Regions from separate parts of the Bacillus sp. YC2 genome, predicted to be linked through region 4. Evidence: riboswitches for the same ligand, from Rfam matches in the RefSeq annotation. Region 4 holds a riboswitch; each other region holds the start of a gene.
What was found. A riboswitch is a leader RNA that binds a small molecule or an ion and turns the genes downstream of it on or off. The one in region 4 is predicted to bind thiamine pyrophosphate.
Positions count from the first base shown of each region.

Region 1: linked by a shared signal. The riboswitch ahead of KY305_RS05855 (acetylornithine deacetylase) and the one ahead of tenA (thiaminase II) in region 4 are both predicted to bind thiamine pyrophosphate.
Region 2: linked by a shared signal. The riboswitch ahead of KY305_RS14115 (ECF transporter S component) and the one ahead of tenA (thiaminase II) in region 4 are both predicted to bind thiamine pyrophosphate.
Region 3: linked by a shared signal. The riboswitch ahead of thiC (phosphomethylpyrimidine synthase ThiC) and the one ahead of tenA (thiaminase II) in region 4 are both predicted to bind thiamine pyrophosphate.

Region 1 covers NZ_JAHXDO010000002.1:174,054-179,049, reverse strand. Annotated here, with positions in the region: gene spoIIGA (sigma-E processing peptidase SpoIIGA) at 1-860, shown strand, start outside; gene sigE (RNA polymerase sporulation sigma factor SigE) at 919-1,638, shown strand; gene sigG (RNA polymerase sporulation sigma factor SigG) at 1,779-2,561, shown strand; gene KY305_RS05860 (ABC transporter ATP-binding protein) at 2,693-3,487, shown strand; TPP riboswitch at 3,499-3,604, shown strand; gene KY305_RS05855 (acetylornithine deacetylase) at 3,722-4,987, shown strand.
Region 2 covers NZ_JAHXDO010000008.1:114,518-119,513, forward strand. Annotated here, with positions in the region: gene KY305_RS14100 (STAS domain-containing protein) at 1-353, shown strand, start outside; gene KY305_RS14105 (energy-coupling factor transporter transmembrane component T family protein) at 407-1,168, opposite strand; gene KY305_RS14110 (ABC transporter ATP-binding protein) at 1,143-2,780, opposite strand; gene KY305_RS14115 (ECF transporter S component) at 2,767-3,366, opposite strand; TPP riboswitch at 3,552-3,663, opposite strand; gene KY305_RS14120 (glycoside hydrolase family 18 protein) at 3,825-4,996, shown strand, end outside.
Region 3 covers NZ_JAHXDO010000003.1:292,466-297,461, forward strand. Annotated here, with positions in the region: gene thiC (phosphomethylpyrimidine synthase ThiC) at 1-922, opposite strand, end outside; TPP riboswitch at 1,047-1,155, opposite strand; gene KY305_RS08180 (Type 1 glutamine amidotransferase-like domain-containing protein) at 1,205-1,903, opposite strand; gene KY305_RS08185 (spore coat protein) at 1,998-2,222, shown strand; gene KY305_RS08190 (spore coat protein) at 2,219-2,578, shown strand; partial or broken gene KY305_RS08195 (alcohol dehydrogenase catalytic domain-containing protein) at 2,595-3,518, shown strand; partial or broken gene KY305_RS19945 (hypothetical protein) at 3,515-3,622, opposite strand; gene KY305_RS08200 (Na+/H+ antiporter NhaC family protein) at 3,834-4,996, opposite strand, start outside.
Region 4 covers NZ_JAHXDO010000003.1:22,014-27,009, forward strand. Annotated here, with positions in the region: gene thiO (glycine oxidase ThiO) at 1-163, opposite strand, end outside; gene tenI (thiazole tautomerase TenI) at 147-764, opposite strand; gene tenA (thiaminase II) at 742-1,449, opposite strand; TPP riboswitch at 1,537-1,645, opposite strand; gene KY305_RS06820 (monovalent cation:proton antiporter family protein) at 1,700-3,544, opposite strand; gene prpE (bis(5'-nucleosyl)-tetraphosphatase PrpE) at 3,770-4,513, shown strand; gene KY305_RS06830 (RluA family pseudouridine synthase) at 4,551-4,996, opposite strand, start outside.

The sequences.
Region 1 (4,996 bases), on a different contig from region 4:
CCTTTATTTTAAAACGCCAGGTAAAGAAAAGAAGAGTGGTGGCTGGGGGCTTGATCGGTTCAACGATTGTGCTGCTGATGTTCACCCCTGTTTCGCCGCTTGTGGAGCACCCAGCGGGAAAAATGGTATTTTCAGTTTTCATCGTGCTTACGGCTTTCGGATTTAAACGGTTTCGGTATTTTTTACAAAATTTGTTTGCCTTTTATTTCGCAACATTTCTCGTCGGCGGGGGAATGATCGGTGTTCATTCGTTATTGCAGACAAAATCAATCGTGCAGCATGGCGTAATGGTGACAAGCCAGACCGGGTTCGGTGATCCGATCAGCTGGATGTTTGTCGTCATCGGATTTCCCGCCGTGTGGTTTTTTTCGAAAAAAAGAATTGAAGAGATCGAAACAAAATCCATTCAGTATGATGAACTTGTCAGGGTGCAGGCTGAATTCGGCGGACAGACAATCCATGCGAAGGGATTGGTGGATTCGGGAAACCAGCTGTACGATCCGCTGACGAAAACGCCGGTCATGATTCTTCATATTGATAAGTTTGCCCCGCTTCTCGGGGAAAAGGAAACAGACATTATCAAAACCGCCAGTCCGCTTGAGGTGATCGAACAGCTGGATAATACGTTCCGCCACGCAGAAAAACTCAGACTGATTCCGTACAGGGGCGTCGGCCAGGACCATCAATTTTTACTCTGTTTGAAGCCGGATTACGTGACCATTTTAACAAAAGACGAAATGATCGCATGTGAGAAATGCCTGATCGGAATCAGCACGAGACAATTATCGGCAGACGGTGAATTTGACGCGATCGTTCATCCGAAAATGCTGACAGGAAAAGCGGTGAAACATGTATCCTGATATAAAAGTCTGTTACTAATCATACTCAATCCGCATTGTATTTAGAAGGGGGAGGAAGATGAAAAAACTTAAGCTGCGTTTGACATATCTTTGGTATAAATGGCTGATGAAACTCGGGCTGAAAAGTGATGAAGTTTATTACATAGGGGGAAGCGAAGCACTGCCGCCGCCTCTGTCAAAAGAAGAAGAACAGGTGCTGCTTTTAAAGCTGCCGAGCGGGGATCAGGCGGCACGCGCTATTTTAATTGAAAGGAATTTACGCCTTGTCGTATACATCGCCCGTAAATTTGAAAACACGGGCATTAATATTGAGGATTTGATCAGCATCGGGACAATCGGTCTGATCAAAGCGGTAAACACCTTTAACCCGGAAAAGAAAATAAAGCTTGCCACCTATGCATCACGATGCATTGAAAACGAGATTTTAATGTACCTGCGCAGAAACAATAAAATCCGTTCTGAGGTATCCTTTGATGAGCCGCTTAATATTGATTGGGACGGAAATGAACTGCTGCTTTCAGATGTGCTCGGAACAGATGATGATATTATTACAAAAGATATTGAAGCAAATGTGGATAAAAAGCTTTTGAAAAAAGCGCTTGAGCAATTAAACGAGAGAGAAAAGCAGATCATGGAACTGCGTTTCGGGCTTGTCGGAGAAGAAGAAAAGACGCAAAAAGATGTAGCCGACATGATGGGAATCTCCCAATCCTATATTTCCCGGCTTGAAAAACGGATTATAAAAAGACTGCGAAAAGAGTTTAACAAAATGGTGTAAAAAAATTTCCATCAGCCAACCCTTACTGCTGTAAGGATTGTCTTGGACAGATGTTTTTTTCTGTAAAATGAAAGTGCATATTTTTCCCACCCGAGGAGATACTTAACGTTGTACAGCAGCTCCTGTTGGGAGGGAAAAACGTGTCAAGAAATAAAGTCGAAATTTGCGGGGTGGATACCTCCAAATTACCGGTGCTCAAGAATGAAGAGATGAGAAAGCTATTTAAGCAATTGCAGGATGAAGGCGATGATTCAGCAAGAGAAAAGCTGGTAAACGGCAACCTGCGCCTTGTCTTAAGCGTCATTCAAAGGTTTAACAATAGAGGAGAGTATGTTGATGACTTATTTCAGGTCGGCTGCATCGGACTAATGAAATCCATTGATAATTTTGACCTAAGCCATAATGTTAAGTTTTCAACATACGCTGTACCGATGATCATCGGAGAAATCCGCAGATATTTGCGTGATAACAATCCGATCCGCGTCTCAAGATCGCTGCGTGATATCGCATATAAAGCGCTTCAAGTAAGAGAGCGGTTAATCAGTGAGACAAGCAAGGAGCCGACAGCAGAGGAAATCGCCAAAGTTCTTGAAGTGCCCCATGAAGAAATTGTGTTTGCTCTTGACGCCATCCAAGATCCGGTGTCGCTGTTTGAGCCGATTTATAACGACGGCGGTGATCCGATTTACGTCATGGACCAGATCAGCGATGAGCGAAACAAGGATACACAATGGATTGAGGAGCTGGCTTTAAAAGAAGGCATGAGAAGGCTGAACGAACGGGAGAAAATGATTTTGCGCAAACGCTTCTTTCAGGGAAAAACTCAAATGGAAGTGGCTGAAGAAATCGGCATATCCCAAGCTCAGGTTTCGAGGCTCGAAAAGGCAGCCATTAAACAAATGAATAAGAACATCCATCAATAACGGGAAAAGCCTTTAAAACAAATGTTTTAAAGGCTTTTTTCGTGTCTCCGGTTTACGTATGAAAAAAAGTCATGTATTCTAATCTGTAAAAGTTTTAAGAAAATTGAAACATATTTGCAGGAGGGAGCGTAATGATTTTACAGCTTGACCGCGTGTCATTAAAAAGAAACGGCAAATGGATTCTGAAGGATATAAACTGGCATGTTGAACAAAATGAAAACTGGGTGCTGTACGGATTAAACGGTGCCGGCAAAACAGCTTTGTTAAATATGTTATGCTCATATTACTTTCCTACTTCAGGAGAGATGCAGGTGCTCGGCCATCAATTCGGAAAAACAGAGCTCGGTGATAAGCTCAGAAGAAAAATCGGCCTTGTGTCAGCCGGGCTTCAGCATAAACTATACCCCGCGGATTCCGCATTTGAAATTGCTCTCAGCGGTGCGTACGCATCTATCGGTTTATACGAAACGCCGAGTGAACAAGTGAGGGAAAAAGCGATCGGGCTTTTGAAGGATTTGGGCGCGATCGGTTACGCGGACAGGCGCTATGAGACCTTATCTCAAGGAGAAAGACAAAGGGCGCTGATTGCCCGTGCCCTTATGGCAGATCCTGAACTTTTAATTTTGGATGAGCCGGTGACAGGGCTTGACTTTATGGCGAGGGAAAAACTGTTAGATACGATTACATATATCGCCGGAAAAGAAAATGCGCCGTCAATCCTTTACGTCACCCATCATGCTGAAGAAATTTTACCGGTATTTGATAAAGCGCTGCTTATAAAACAAGGAGAAGTGTTCGCCTCAGGCGGGATACGGGATATGCTTTCTGATGAACGGCTTTCTGCCTTTTTTGACATACCGGTCAGCGTGATGTGGAACAATGACCGTCCGTTTTTAACACGGGCGAAAGAAACGTCATCCGTGTGAAAAGTGAATACATTTCATCCTGGGGGTGCTGTCCGGCAGCTGAGAGAGGCGTGTGTCTCAACCCTTAACAGACCTGATCTGGATCATGCCAGCGGAGGGAAGCGGTGAAAAAAGCGGAGGAAGCGGCGGTTTACATATTGCCGAGCCCTGTGCGTTTTTTTAAAGCCGTTTCATTCGTTGAAACGGTTTTTTCTATACAACAAGAAGGAGAGATTTCCATTGGATCAACTCAATATGATATTACAAAAAGCAGATGAGCAGCAGGCTGATTTAATCAGTATCGCCAAAACTTTAATCTCCTTTCCCACACCGGCGCCGCCCGCAAGAAATACGAAAACCGCGCAGAAATGGGTTGCCGGGTTTTTAAAAGAGATGGGCTGTTCTGTCGATATATGGGATGTCTACCCCGAAGATCCGAACGTAGTCGGTGTGTTAAAGGGAACCGATTCCGAACATTATCAAAGCCTCATTCTAAACGGCCACATTGACGTAGCCGAAGTAAACGGGGAAGACTGGGACTCGGACCCGTTTCAGCCTCTTATAAAAGACGGCATGTTAATCGGACGAGGCGCTTCTGATATGAAAGGCGGGCTGGCGTGCGTGCTTTTTTGCCTGAAGCTGATTCATGAAGCCGGTTTACAACTGCCTGGCGATCTGATTGTGCAGTCGGTCATCGGCGAAGAGGTGGGTGAAGCGGGGACGCTTGAATGCTGCAGACGCGGTTATCATGCGGACTTTGCGGTTGTCGCGGATACGAGCAGCCTGCATATCCAAGGCCAGGGCGGAGTGATTACCGGCTGGATAGAAATCAAAAGCGCAAAAACGTTTCACGACGGAATGAGGCGCAATATGATTCACGCGGGCGGCGGCACATTCGGGGCAAGCGCGATTGAAAAAATGGCGAAGATCATCGGCGCCCTCGGAGAGCTGGAACGCCACTGGTCGGTAATGAAAAGCTATCCCGGCTTTACGCCCGGCACAAATACGATCAATCCCGCCGTAATAGAAGGGGGAAGACACGCCGCCTTTGTCGCGGATGAGTGCCGCTTATGGATTACGGTTCACTTTTATCCGAACGAAACACATGAACAAGTGTCGGCGGAAATTGAAGACTTTGTAAACCGAATCAGCGACAGTGATGTGTGGCTGAGGGAAAACAGACCGGTTTTCAAATGGGGCGGCTCTTCAATGATTGAGGACAGGGGCGAAATTTTTCCGGCGCTGGAAATAGATCCTGATCATCCGGCGGTTTGTGTTTTGGCAGCATCGCACCGCGCCGTCAAAAAGGAGGAGCCCGTTACAGATGTATCACAAACCGTAACAGACGGCGGCTGGCTTTACGATGCCGGGATTCCGAGCGTCATATACGGGCCGGGCGACCTGAAGAATGCCCATTCCGTAAACGAGGAAGTGTCCGTTGAGGAGCTTATTGAGTATACGAAAATCATGCTGAGATTTATCATTACATGGTGCAGCCGCAAAAAAGATTGCCCGGCTTGACAAGGTTCG
Region 2 (4,996 bases), on a different contig from region 4:
TATTAGAATTAAGCTCGCCGGTCATCACACTCAGCAAACGCACGGCCCTTTTGCCCCTTGTCGGCGATATCGACACTGAGCGGGCTAAATTTATTCTTGAAAACACGTTGAGCACCTGTGCAGACAGGCGTGTCGAGCATTTGTTAATCGACTTGTCGGGCGTGGTGGTCGTGGATACGATGGTGGCGCACCAAATCTTTAAATTGATTGAGGCGCTTAATTTGATCGGAGTCAAATCGACCTTATCCGGAATCAGGCCGGAAATCGCCCAAACGGCCGTTCAGCTCGGTATTAATTTCTCAAATATCACGATTAAGTCAAACTTGGCTCAAGCGCTTAATTATAATCAGTGACAGAAGCGTACATAACAAAAACAGGCTGCCGAATCGTCTCCGGCAGCCTGTTTTTATAAAAAGAATAAAGAGACAGTATAACTTGCGCCAAATAATAAAAGGACGAGCAGGAAAAAGAACCAGTCGCCGCCCCGCACAGTCACGGTCCTGTAAAACGTACGGTTTCGGCTGCCTGTAAAACCTTTTGATTCCATTGCGATGGCTGTGCGTTCTGCTTTCCGGATCGCACCTGCCAAAAGCGGAATGGTATAGCGTGTAAAAGCGGACAGCTTTCCTTTCAGGCCGGATTCAGTCACAGCGCCTCTGATTCTGTGCGCCTGCCTGATGATCCGGATCTCGTCTTTCAGAAGAGGAAGAAACCGAAATCCGGCGATAATGCCGTACGCAAGCTTCGGCGGCAGCTTGCACTGCTGAATGAGACTCAGCATAAACAGAATCGGATCGGTTGTGAAAATAAACATCATCGACAAAGCAGAAAAACATAAAATGCGAAAACCGATCGAAATGCCGAGCGCCGCGTTGTCACTGTTGACGGAAATAGGACCCAGCCGGAACAGCAGGTTGCCGGCAGTTGTCGGGACGTTTCCGAAAACGGCCGCTGTCCATAAGCAGCCGAAGGCAAGAATGAAAAACGGAACCGTAAACAGAAGCCATTTTTTCAGCGGAATCCGGCCTGCCGTTATGACACCTGCCACGATGATAATGTAAAACAAAGCGGGCGTATATGGATTATAAATAAACGACAGCATCACGACACAGCAAAGGACAGCCGCCGCTTTTATCGTCGGGTTAACAGCTTGCAGCCGGTGATTCATGTCTCTGCCCCCCATCTTGTCTCATCCATTCATACTTCAGCGGCAAAGCCAGCTTTGCCTGTTCAACGAGCTCGTGCCGTTCAGAAAACAGAAAGTCAGGTGACCCATAGTAAACCAGGTTCGTATCATGAAGCACAAGGATGCTGTCGGCATAGTCGGAGACAAGCTCCATATCGTGTGTCACCATTAGAACCGCCGTTCCTTCTGCCTGAATCTCTTGAAGCATTTGCATACATTCACGCGCCGTTTTTGCGTCTTGGCCGAATGTCGGCTCATCAAGCAGCAGCATTTTTACATCGTGCATCAGCATTGTCGCAACGCTGAGCCTGCGTTTCTGTCCTTGGCTTAACGAAAACGGATGATACGAGACATAGCGCCGGAGTCCGAACCGGGTTAACAGCTGAAGGGCTTTCTCCTTCACTGCTTTATGACGTTCAAAGCCGAATAGCAGTTCATCCATGACTGTGTCAGTGACAAACTGGTGCTCAGGATTTTGGAATACAAATCCCATGTGGCGCCGCAGCTCTTTTTCAGAATAGGAATCAACCGGTCTCCCGTCTATTTCAATCAGTCCGCTCTCCGGCCGATTCAGCCGGGCAAGCACTGAGAGAAGCGTGGACTTTCCGGTGCCGTTAGGCCCGGCAATCGCAGTGATTGAGCCTTTTTTCACGGAAAAGCCCAGGTTCTGAAAAATCGGTTTCGATCCTCTTTTAAATGACAGATCATGAACGCGGAGCGCATCTTCTGAAGAAGGCTTGATCCCGCCGTTATCCGAAAAGGGAGGGAACGGCTCGTTAAAAAGGGTTTCTTTGCACAAAGTAAAAGGGAGATGAAGATGCTTCTGCAAAGTAATGACGCGCGGAATGGTTATTCCGAGCTGCGTCAGCTCATCAAGCTGAAATTGAAAGATGTCTTTTGTCAGCCCGTCCATCACTTTCCGCCCCGATTCGTCAAGCACAATCGTTCTGTCCATCCACGGCGCCCAATGATCGAGCTGATGTTCAATAACGAGAAGGCCGAAGCCTTTTTTCTTTTGGAGTTCCCTGATCAGCTGTACGAATTCACGCGCAGAATAAGGATCAAGCTGAGCTGTCGGTTCATCCAAAATAATAAGTTCAGGCTCCATTGCGATAATACAAGCGAGCGCGACTTTTTGCTTTAACCCGCCTGACAGGGAAGCGATTGTCCGCTTCTTCAAGTGGGGAATTTCGAATTTTTCCAGCACATCATCAATGATCCTGTCCATGTCTTCTTTTGCATATTGCAGATTTTCCAGCCCGAAGGCGATTTCATCCTCAACCGTCAGCATGCAAAATTGCTGATCCGGATCTTGAAACACCGCGCCGATTGATTTGGCGGCAGGCTCTGACAGATCTGAGAGGGGTGTCCCGTATAAGGCAACACGGCCTATTTGAACCGCGTCGCACGCTTCCGGATAAAGGCCGTTTAAGCAAAGGGCAAGCGAGCTTTTGCCGCACCCGCTCGGACCGAGCAATAAGGCACGTTCTCCTTTTTTTATCTGAAATGATACGTCTTGAATAATCGGTTTTTCATCCTCTTCATAAGAAAATGTCAGACGGTCAACCGTGAGAAGCGGATCAGATGCCTGCATCTTGGGTCACCTGTTTCTTTTTCTTTTTGAATGCCTTTCCGAGCGCCATTCCGTTCAGCACGCCCGTATAGGCAAGCGAGTCGCTGATCACTTTTCCGAGAAGCCCGGCAAGAATCGCACCGGAAGCAAGACGGATGATCAGCATAACTGCCAATAAACCCGGATTCAAAACAGAGTAGCCGGAAACAAACAAATCATAAATAAAGCTTGTCACAGAAGAACCCATCCCCGCCAACAGCAAAACAGGCAGGGAATAGACCCGCCAGCGTGTGGCTAAAAAGACGGCTTCCGCTCCCAGCCCCTGCGCAATTCCTATCAGAATGACCATCGGGCCTGACGGATTTCCGAGAAGGCACTCCACAAATGCGGCAATGATTTCAGAAATAAGCGCCGCTCCGGGTTTTTGAATGATGTATGCAGCAATAACCGATACGATAAACCAAATGCCGTAAATCGGTTCATAGCTCATCCGGCCGAAAAAACCGGCCGCTATATTGCTTAAGTGAGTAGACAATAAATAGATGACGGCGAATACAACACTGATGACTGACATGACAACAATTTCTCTCATTTTCCAGTTCTTCATATTTAATCTCCTGCTTTCTTGTCTGTTGGATTATCGGCTGCTATTGAATACTGACTTCGTTACAGGAAATGGCCATTCGGCTTCATCATTTTCGTTTCCCTCCCGTTTTTAAATGAAAATAAAAAACTGCATATCCAAGGGAATATGCAGCAACAGAACGAAAACGCATGGAAAATAAACCGCGCTTCGGTCAATCTGCACTTCCCCACGCTGGTATTATCCAGATCGGGTTATGAGGGATCAAAACACGCCGCAGCATGTTTTATCTCAGCCATTACAGCACCCCTAGTGCGTTTCCTATACAGTTTTTTATGATGACATCATCATAGTTGATCAATTCTGATTTGTAAACAGCTTTTCCCGGTTGAAGAGAGGAATCGGGCCGGACTGTCATTCATAAAGATAGGAAGAGGGTTTATCGCGCGCCTTTTTTTACAAAAAGGAAATGGAGGACTCCTATGTTTGTTCATACAGTGCAGTCTGGCGACACGTTATTTTCAATAAGCAGGAGATACGGATTTCCTGTTGACCGGATCAGAAGCGTCAACGGGCTTGAGGAAACGAATATTGTTCCGGGGCAAGCGCTGCTTATTCCTCTTTATGAATATACGGTTCAGCCGAATGATACGTATGCCGTCATCGCGAGAAAGTCTTATGTTTCGCAAATGCAGCTGATGCAGGCCAATCCCGCGATTTTGCCAAACCGTTTACAGGCGGGAATGAAGGTGAGGATACCTGACATCTCAAACTACCTTGCCGGCACTCTGCAATTTTATGTCATTCGGACACCTGAAGCAGACAGAGCGTTAATCAACGATTATGCACCCTATTCATCAGCCATATCGCTGTTTGAATATCATTTTGGCCCAAATGGGGATCTTCTGAATGACTTAAATGACAAAACAGCGATTGAAACCACGTGGAAAAACAGAGTGCGGCCGCTTGCCGTCATTACGAATCTGACGGGCGGGGGGTTCAGTTCTGACCTTGCCCATCAAGTGCTGCAAAATCCGTCAGCCCGGGCGAACCTCGTCAACAATATCGTGAGTTTGACCACAAGAAAGGGGTATGGCGGCGTAAACATTGATTTTGAACGGATCAGTGAAGCCGATCGTGATCTTTTCACAGGCTTTCTCCGTGAATTAAAAAACCGGCTTTCCCAGCATCAGCTTGCCTTAACCATATCGGTTCCGGCTAAAACAAGTGAAGGGGTGCCTTGGCTTCGCGGGTATGATTACGGCGGAATCGGTGCTGTCGTCGATTACATGTTTATTATGGCGTACGATTGGCACCATGCGGGCAGTGAGCCGGGAGCTGTTGCGCCTTTGACCGAGGTCAGGGAAACAATCAATTTTGCCATCAGCAGGGTGCCGAGAAGAAAAGTGATTCTCGGTGTTCCGCTGTATGGCTATGATTGGCTCATTCCGTACAAACCGGGCACCATCGGAACAGCCATATCCAATCAGCGCGCCGTTGAAACTGCGATGAAGCACCAGTCGGCGATACACTATTCGGAGCAAGACCGCTCGCCGTATTTCCGGTACACGGATGAACAGGGAAGAGCTCATGAAGTGTGGTTTGAAGACGTAAGAAGCATGAGTGAAAAAATGGTTCTCGTGCGGGAATTCGG
Region 3 (4,996 bases), 270 kb from region 4:
CCGTCGTGCGTTTTGCCGTTAACGGCACATAGCGAAGCAAAACACCGGCATGAATCGTAAAATAATCCACTCCCTGCTCCGCCTGCTCAATCAGTGTGTCACGGTAAATCTCCCATGTTAAATCCTCCGCAACACCGTTTACTTTTTCAAGCGCCTGATAAATCGGCACCGTTCCTACCGGCACAGGGCAATTGCGGATGATCCATTCCCGTGTCGTATGAATGTCTTTCCCCGTGGACAAGTCCATCATCGTATCGGCTCCCCAGCGAATCGCCCACGTCATTTTTTCCACTTCTTCCTCAATCGAGGATGTGACAGCTGAGTTTCCGATATTCGCATTAATTTTCACGTGAAAGTTCCGCCCAATAATCATTGGTTCACTTTCAGGGTGGTTTACGTTAGAAGGAATGATCGCCCGGCCGCTCGCTACTTCCTCTCTGACAAATTCGGGTGAGACATGCTCACGGATCGCGATAAACTCCATTTCCGGTGTAATGATTCCTTTTCTCGCGTAATGCATTTGCGTCACATTTTTTCCCGATTTAGCACGAAGCGGTTTCCGTTTTAAACCGGGGTATGCAGCAGCCCTGTTTTCTTTCTTATAACCGTTGTCCTCAGGTTTAACGGCCCGTCCTTCATACTCCTCCGTATCGCCGCGTCCGGCAACCCATTTGGTGCGAAGCGGTTTCAGGCCGTCATGTATATGAATCTGCACATTCGGATCGGTATATGGCCCGCTCGTATCATAAACACGGACAGGCGCATTCTCCTCTTCACCGAATGATCCCGTTGTCGGGCTCAGGCTGATTTCCCTCATCGGGACTTGAATATCAGGTGTTGAACCTTCCGTGTATACCTTTTTGCTTCCTGAAAAACTCGACATAATGGAAATGTTCGCTTGCTGTACTGATTGATTTTGCATACAAATCTCTCCTTTATCAATTCGAATAACAGAATCAAGCTCAGCACCAGCACAAAAAAACCGGGCTCAATTGAGAACCCGGTTTTGCAGTCAGAAAAGAAACTATTATTGTCTTTCATCAACAATAATAAAACCTCTACTTCCCCACGCTGGTACGAACCAGATCAGGTCCAAAGGGTTAAGAAGCAGCCGCTTCTCTCTCAGCCCGCCAAGGGGCACCCCCAGTAACTATTCATTTCGCTTTCATCGTAACATAATGTTCTCACAAAAAAAAGCATATTATCAACATTCAGATAATTTAAGTATGTTCAGCTCTGTTTCTTCGACGCTCTCTCCTGTTCCATAAACGCGATAAACCCCGGCATCCGCTCTGGAAGAAACAGCACGAAACAGCTGATCGCCTATATAGTGAAGCGCAGCGCCGTCATCAGCTGCATAGCCGCCCTGAAGCCTTTTTTCAGAAATGAGCCGATGATACGCCGGCCTGCGGTTCTTTTCCCCATCATAATGCGGACAAAAGCTGCCCGGTAAAAACCCTAAAGCTTTTAGCGCTGTCAGCTCTCCGATTGAATCGGTCACCCCTTCTTCAAACCAGCAGATTGCCCCGGCGCTCAGACCCGCTAATATAATACCGTTTTTCCATGCCTCACGGAGAATGCGGTCAAGCCCCCACTCCTTCCAAAGCACAAGCATGTTTCGCGTATTGCCGCCGCCAACGTAAATAATATCTTTATCCATCAAAAAGGATCTGATATGTGAAGAAGGCGGTTTAAACAAGGACAAATGGGACGGCTTGCACTGAAGCGTCTGAAATGCCTGATAAAAACGTCTGATATAGTTTTCCGCGTCGCCGCTTGCCGTCGGCAAAAAACAAACTTTCGGCTCTGATCGCACCGACTGTTCTAAAAGATATTGATCAAGCAAAAGGTTATCGGGTTCCATCGAAAAACCTCCGCCCCCCATTGCGATAATCTGTTTCAACGTAGTCACCTCTTTATTTCTCAAGTATAACAGCCCATTTCGCATAAAAGCTTCGCGTGAAGCAAAAAATACAGAAAATCAGGAGGTGAACCATATGGAACATGACCGCTTAGCTTATCATGAAACTGTCGATACCCATGAAATCATGAATATAAAAACCGTCTCTTTACTGAAATCAAAAATGATGCAAGGTTTAGTCTTTGATCAAGAACTGAGAGCGCTTATGGAAAAAAACGTACAGCAGTCCGTAAAAGATATTAAAGAATTGCAGACCTTTTACAAAAAGGCGCCGACAATAACCGGAGGTGAATTGCATTGAACGATTTTTTAGACCCCAAGAACTCAATAGGCATGCCCGATCTTGCAGACTCAGCTCTCGCTCTTGAATTTTTGCTTTCTGTAAAAAGCGGGATTAAAGATTACGCGATTGCAATTACTGAAACCGCAACCCCAGAACTCAGGCAAGTCTTGCGCACTCAATTGGATACGGCTATTCAATTGCACGGCGAGCTCACACAGCTCATGATCAAAAAAGGCTGGCTTTCTCCAACTGATACGAAAAAACAATTTGCACTGGATTTAAAATCCGCCCAAACCGCGGTTGATATCGCAGGCCTCAAACTGTTTCCAGACAATACGAATCGGCTCGGGACATTCGCTACACCATATAACTAACAGAGGAGTATGAAGAATGAAAGCTGTCACATATCAAGGCATTAAAGATGTCAGAGTGAAAGAAGTCAATGCGCCGAAAATCCAAAAGCCTGATGATATCATTGTGAAACTGACAACCACCGCCATTTGCGGATCAGATTTACACTTAATTCACGGCATGATTCCAAACTTTCCGGAAGACTACATTATCGGCCACGAACCGATGGGCATTGTCGAAGAAACGGGTCCTGAGGTCCATAAGGTAAAAAAAGGCGATCGAGTCATTATTCCTTTTAACGTCAGCTGCGGAGAGTGTTTCTTTTGTAAAAACCAGCTCGAAAGCCAATGTGACAACTCCAACGCCAATGGGGAGATGGGAGCGTATTTCGGCTACTCGGACACGGCAGGCGGCTATCCAGGCGGCCAAGCTGAATACATGCGCGTGCCCTATGCCAACTTTACACCCTTCAAAATTCCTGAAGACTGCGAAATAGAAGATGAAAAATTAGTTTTGCTTGCGGACGCAATGTCTACCGCCTACTGGAGCGTAGACAACGCGGGAGTCAAAGAGGGAGATACAGTCATTGTTCTCGGCTGCGGTCCTGTCGGGCTGCTCGCACAAAAATTTGCATGGTTCAAAGGCGCAAAACGAGTCATAGCAGTTGATTATATCGACTACCGCCTCCAGCATGCCAAAAAAACAAACAATGTGGAAATCATTAATTTTGAACAGAAAGAAAACACAGGCTCTTATTTAAAAGAAATCACACAAGGCGGCGCAGATGTTGTCATTGACTGCGTCGGAATGGACGGTAAAATGTCTCCGCTCGAATTTCTGGCGACAGGCGTTAAAATGCACGGCGGAGCGATGGGTGCGCTCGTTATGGCAGCCCAAGCCGTTCGAAAATGCGGCACCATCCAAGTAACAGGTGTATACGGGATGAGATACAACGCCTTCCCATTTCTCAATCTTTCAGATATTTCATTAATATCTTCATCTACAGTAATTTGCAGCTCACCCGCTAAAAACATTCTATGCAGTTCATCAGCTACCTTGCTTTCCATATTCAATCCTGCCTCACTCCTTTGTACAAACTTGATCCTTAGTTTATCCTTGAAAACGGCATTGAATGTAAACCAGGTCCCTCTTTTTTGCGAACGTCAGCCTTGGAGTCGCCAAAGCCGATACCATTGAAGTCACAGTCGTAAAAGGCTGGATTCTAAGGCGGTATATTGAATATTAAAAAACCGTTTCCTGACACATGTAATTTCTTTGTTATCTAAAGAATGAAAAGACACCATATAAAACAACGGAGATTCCCGCCGCTATAAGCGCCGGAACAAGTTTCGAACGGGCATACTTCACAACATCGATCCCCAGAACCGTACAGGTTGTCACCGTATTATCACTGAGAGGAGAAGCAAACGCTCCAAATGTTCCGCTGGCAAACACGGCCCCAATCGCTAATAATAAGCTGGTATGCGATTGAACCGCCAGCGTTACGCCGAGCGGCATTAAAAGTCCCCAAGTCCCCCAAGATGAACCGATAAAATAGGATATAACCGCCCCGAGTATAAACAGAGATGGCGCAATAAACATATGGGGGATCCATGACGTTAAATGAGAAGTAATATATTTGGAAAATCCCAGATCCTCAGATACTGCTGTTACGGCCCAAATCAGCGATAACATGATAATAACGTTTACCAATTCGTTTCCGCCCTTGATAAAATGAGTAACAAGCTCGCCTGCTGAAAAACGCTGAAACATAAAAAGAGCAAATGCTGCAATTACTGCTGCCAATAATGCAGTTAACATGACGCCAAGCATATCACTTTTAATAAAAGCATTCAAAAACCCTTGTGCTTTTGAATGGCCGTCCCACCAGCTCAGAAACAGTGTTAATAGTAAAAATAGCGCGATTGGAATCATTAAATTCCATGGCCGAATCGGTGTTTCCTTAATATAAGCACGGTGCGCCGCGTCTAACTCTTCCTGCTGGTCAGCATGTTCATCGGCATCCCTTTCGAACATCCCCGTGTGTTCTCCGTGAATATCTGAGATCGTCCCTGTTTCCATGTTGAATGTGCTGGGGCCTGCTGAAAGCAAAACACCGCTGTTCTGCGGGATCGCTTCCACATTTTGATTATGTTTCAGAGAAGAGGTTTGTCCGTTCTTTTCTGTTTTTTCTAAGCTTTCATCTTCTTTTTGTTTTTTAAAGAAGCTGTAATAAATTCCGACTAAAATAATCACAATGGAGAAAAAATTGAAAGGAATACTTTTCACATACACTGTGTAAGCCGGTTGATCTATTCCTGACGTTTTGAGAGCTTGTCCGATAATGGAAACCATGTAGCCGACAAATGCTGTTGCTGCCGGAATTAAGGCGATGACAGGGTTGGCTGTAAACTCAATGGCGTAAGCAATTTTCTGTTTCG
Region 4 (4,996 bases):
CGGCATGTGCGCCCAGCATTCCAGCCGCTGCGCTTGTCGTCCTTTTGCCGATTGTCCCGCTTTCGAACAAGACGGTTTTCTGTTTATTCTTCGACAGCTCATAAGCAATGGCCGTTCCGATGATTCCGCCGCCGATAACCGCTGTATCATAGTGCTTCTTCATAACCGTCCTCCCTTACCTCGCGAGAATAACGTTCTGCCGCTTTCGCAGGATTCTCTGCTGAGAAAATTCCCGACATGACGGCAATTCCGTCCGGCCCCGCCTGTTTTGCCTGACAGATTGTCTCGAGTGTCATACCGCCAATGGCGATCACCGGAATGGAAAGCTTTCGTTTCATGTCTGAAAGTAGATTTATGCCTCTTGCTTCAAGTCCTTTTTTACAATCGGTTTCAAATACATGGCCGAATAACACATAATCGGCATCCTCTTTTTCAGCTTGGACGGCTTCTTTCAGCGAGTGAACGGAACGGCCGATATGAAGATGCGGAAATCTCGCTCTTACCTGCTTTACGGAAAAGCTGTGCGCCGGAAGCTGAACTCGGTGAATATTGGCAAAAAGCGCTATATCCGTGCGGTCATTGATGATCAGTTTTTCCTTATCCACGCCGCCTTTTTGTAAAAGCGACAGCAGATGCATGATATCACCGGCTGATTTGTCCCGCTCTCTGATATGAATAAAGCTCACATGACGATGAATCGAGATAATATCTTGCGCCAGCTGTGCAACGGGCTTTCGGTTATCAGTTACCGCGTGCAGCTCCAAAGGACTCCACCTCTTCCTGAGCCTTTTTGGACCAGCCTTCTTTTTGATAGGCCATTCCCCAAAATTGATATTCATAATAACTTGAAATGACGAAATTCTCTTTCATCTTTGCGCGGATTTCCTCTGTGCTTTTTTCAGCCAGCTCGTCAAAACGGCTGACCTGTTCCTCAACCTGCTGTCTAAACCAGTCGCCGCCGTATGTTCCGATCCATTTCTCATAAATCGGGTGGCCCGGTTTACATTCCTTCAGCCGTTCGCCGACTTCATAATAAAGCCAATAGCAAGGCAAAAGAGCTGCTAATATTTCCGCAAAATGACCGCTCAGCACCGATCTGTACATGTGGGACGTATAAGAGTAAGCAGTCGGTGACGGTTTAAATTCCGCACGCTCTTTTTCTGTAATCCCTAAAAGTTCCGTAAATTCGCGGTGCAGCGCCATTTCCGCTTCATATGTGCCTTGCGCGTGGCCTGCCATTCTGCCCGTTGTAAACAAGTCTTCGGCATAAGCCGCTCCGAAAGCCTGAACCTTGGCAAAATGCGTCAAATAATAGGAATCTTGCAGCACATAATATGTAAAGCGGTCTATCGGCAGGCTTCCGTCACCGATTCCCGTTACAAAAGGATGAACAAAGCTCCCGTCCCACCATTCAGCAGCGGCCCGCTTGCATTCCTCTGAAAATTTCATCATGTTTTCCCCCTTGATAGAAATAAAAAAACCACTTTCCCGCATCGGAAAAGTGGTTTGGAATTTACATGGATAAAAGACACCCAAAAAAATACCGCTCCACTTCCCTACGCAGGTCTGAACCTGTTCAAGTTATGAGGGTCTAAAAGTCTCACTTTTATCTCAGCCCTTATGAAGGACACCCCTAGTGGTCATACGATTAATTATTTACTTGTTATGCCCTTCTATCTTAACATGAATCAAAATTTGGTCAAGCTTCAAGCGTTTTTTTCAGCTCCGACACGTAGTTGCGCGAGCCTGTGACAATAAGGCGGTCTCCTGTTTTCAGCCGTGTGTCTCCGTGCGGAACGATGCTGTCCACACCTCTGAAAACCCGTACGAAAATGACATCGCCCATCAGCGGAAATTCACGCAGAATAATGCCGTTATACGCGGTATTTTCCATGTTGATCTGATAAAGCGAAGACTCTTGGTTCGTCAGCAGGTTCATCACGCCGGGAGCTTCAATTAATGCGCGCAAAAGCGTTTTTGTAGACAGAAGGATTGAAAAGATGCTGATGCCCTCTTCCTTCAGCTTCGCTTCATGCTCAACGGACCCGACGCTTGCGATGACCCGCTCGGTCCCTTTTTCTTTTGCAAATAATGCGATTTCCGCATTGAGATCTTCATTACCCGTCGCCACCACGAGAATATCGGTCTTAAAGATGCCGTGCGACTCCAGCGTGCTGTGTTTGTAGTCAGCGATCGTTTCCACCGTAAAGACGGATTCTGAAAGCTTTTCCTCGGCATTTTCCTGATACACATGGACGATCCGCACTTCATATTCCTCATCGGGAAGTTCAAGCGTGACCGGGAGCGTCATTTGGTTGGCGCCGATAAATGTAATGCGTTTTTTTTCCTTCGGCGTGTCTTGCCGTTTGTATAATTTTTTAAAGCCGATCGGCGTTATAATGCTGGCAATCACGGCAACCAAGGTCAGTGCCCCTGACATATTGGCGCTGATGATATGCAGCCTCTGCCCGATCGTAGCTGCCGCAATGACAAGCGACAGAGTGGATGTCAGCAGAAAACCCGAGGCAAACACGGTCCTCTTGTCATACCACCTTTTCAAATAAAGCACCGGAATGATCTTGCTGATAAACAGCGCAATTAAAAGCAGCGGAATCATAATCAATGTTTTCGGATCTTGGAACAGCGTCCAAATGTCCAATTTCACGCCGACCATGACAAAAAAGATCGGGATTAAAAACCCGTAACCGAACGAATCAAGCTGTTCAACCATTTCTTTATTCGGCGACAGAAGCGACACAAGCACGCCGGCTAAAAACGCGCCGAGAATATTTTCTGCACCGAGCGATTCTGATAGGGCAACAAGCACGATAATCAGCGTGAAAATGGCTCTCGTGCCAATCTGAACCGTTCCTTTTGACATCGATTGAACGAACGAGCGGTGCTTAAAGATACGGCCGAAAAAGTACAGCACGACCCCCGCGGCAAACAAAATCATGAGAAGCCACATATTACCGCTGTCCTCTCCGTAAACAGAAGCAAAAACGGCGAGAAGAATCATCGTCGCCAAATCGGCAATAACGGCGACAAGCAGGATGATCTGTCCGATATTTGAGTTCATAATCCGCTCTTCCTTTAAAGTCGGCACGACCACTCCGAGCGATATCGTCGAAATGATAAGCGTCATTAAAAAGGCATTTTTGATAAAACCGGCTAAGACAAAGCCGTACGACAGCAGTAATGATAAGATAAAAATGCCGATAAAAATCATCAGTGCTGCGGCAAATGTGTTGGGAGCTTCCCTGCCGTTTTGGAGAAATTGTTTTTTCTTCCCTTTTTCAAACGAAGAAAAGTCAATCTCCAAACCGCTTAAAAACATTAAAAAGATAAAGCCGAGAACAGACAGCGTCTCCAGCCACGTATCCCCCTGAACGACAAGATTAAAGCCGCTTTTTCCGATGATAAGCCCCATGATGATTTCCGCGACAACGACCGGAATGCTGAGCTTAAACCGATGTAAAAGGAGCGGCGTCAAAAATGCGACGATCAGGACAACGACTAAAGATGCAACTGATGTGTGTTCCATTTGTAAATACCTCCTTAGAACAAGGGTTATTAAAGCCCGTATAAACGGACAAAACCTTCTTTATTCAAAAAAAACATAACGCGATTTTAACAAGGCTGAACGCAAAAAAAAAGTAATAAGGCTTTATTTGTTCAATTCTATTTTAATTTGCTCCAAAACAGCATGATTAGGCACAGGAATTTGCCCCATAATAAATAAATCAGCTAAAAAGGGAGGCTAATACGCATGGCTTATGATGTCATCAGCGATATACACGGGTGTTATGATGAAATGATCGCGTTAATTCAAAAGCTGGGGTATGAGATGAAAGGCGGCACGCCCGTCCATTCTGAAGAGAGAACGCTTGTATTTGCAGGAGATTTAACAGACAGAGGCCCAAAATCCGTTGAAGTGATGCGTTTTGTGGCAGAAGCATATGAAAAAGGGGCAGTCCGTTATGTCCCGGGAAATCATTGTAATAAGCTGTACCGTTATTTAAAAGGGAATCCCGTAAAAGTTATGCACGGACTGGAAACGACTGCTGCAGAACTTAAAGAGCTTTCGCCTGCTGAAAGAATGGAGGTCTCAGGGCAATTTATCCGGTTATACGAAAAAGCGCCGCTTTACGACATTTTACATAACGGCGAGCTTGTTGTCGCCCATGCCGGCATAAAAGCTGACGATATCGGCAAACACTCGCGGAGGGTGAAGGAGTTTGTCCTCTACGGCGACATAACAGGAGAAACGCATCCCGACGGCCGGCCTGTCAGAAGAGACTGGGCCGCCGCTTATCACGGCAAGGCGTGGGTTGTATACGGCCATACCCCTGTAAAAAGACCGCGGATCGTCAATCGTACCATTAATATTGATACAGGCTGCGTCTTCGGAAATGAGCTGACTGGCTTTCGTTTTCCCGAGCATGAAACAGTTTCTGTGAAAAGCTCGATGCCGTATGACGCTACACGGTTTCGCGAAGATGCCGGCCAATAGCACGCAAAAAAGCCCGAAACAGCGAAAGTTTCGAGCTTTATATCTGTTCGATCAATGATTTCATGTCATCCGGAATCGGGGCATGGAACACGAGCGGTTCACTTGTCATTGGGTGAAAAAATGAAAGCCGCTCACTGTGAAGGGCCTGCCGGGGCATTCCCTCAGTTTCCCCGCCGTACAGCGTATCGCCGACTAACGGATGGCCGAGATAGCTCATATGCACCCGAATTTGATGTGTTCTGCCCGTTTCCAGCTGTAAAGCGGCCAAAGTGCATGTGTCTCCCGCTTTTTCCGCGTGAAAATGGGTAATCGCTGCTTGGCCTTGCGGGGTAACCATCCGTTCAATAATGCTGTCCGGCTTTCTGCCGATGGGAGCGTCAACCGTTCCTTCTTTCTGAATCATTCTGCCGTGTACAACAGCGAGATAGCGCCTTTTAACGCTGCCTTTTTTCTGTTCCGCCGACAAAAGAGAATGGGCGAGAC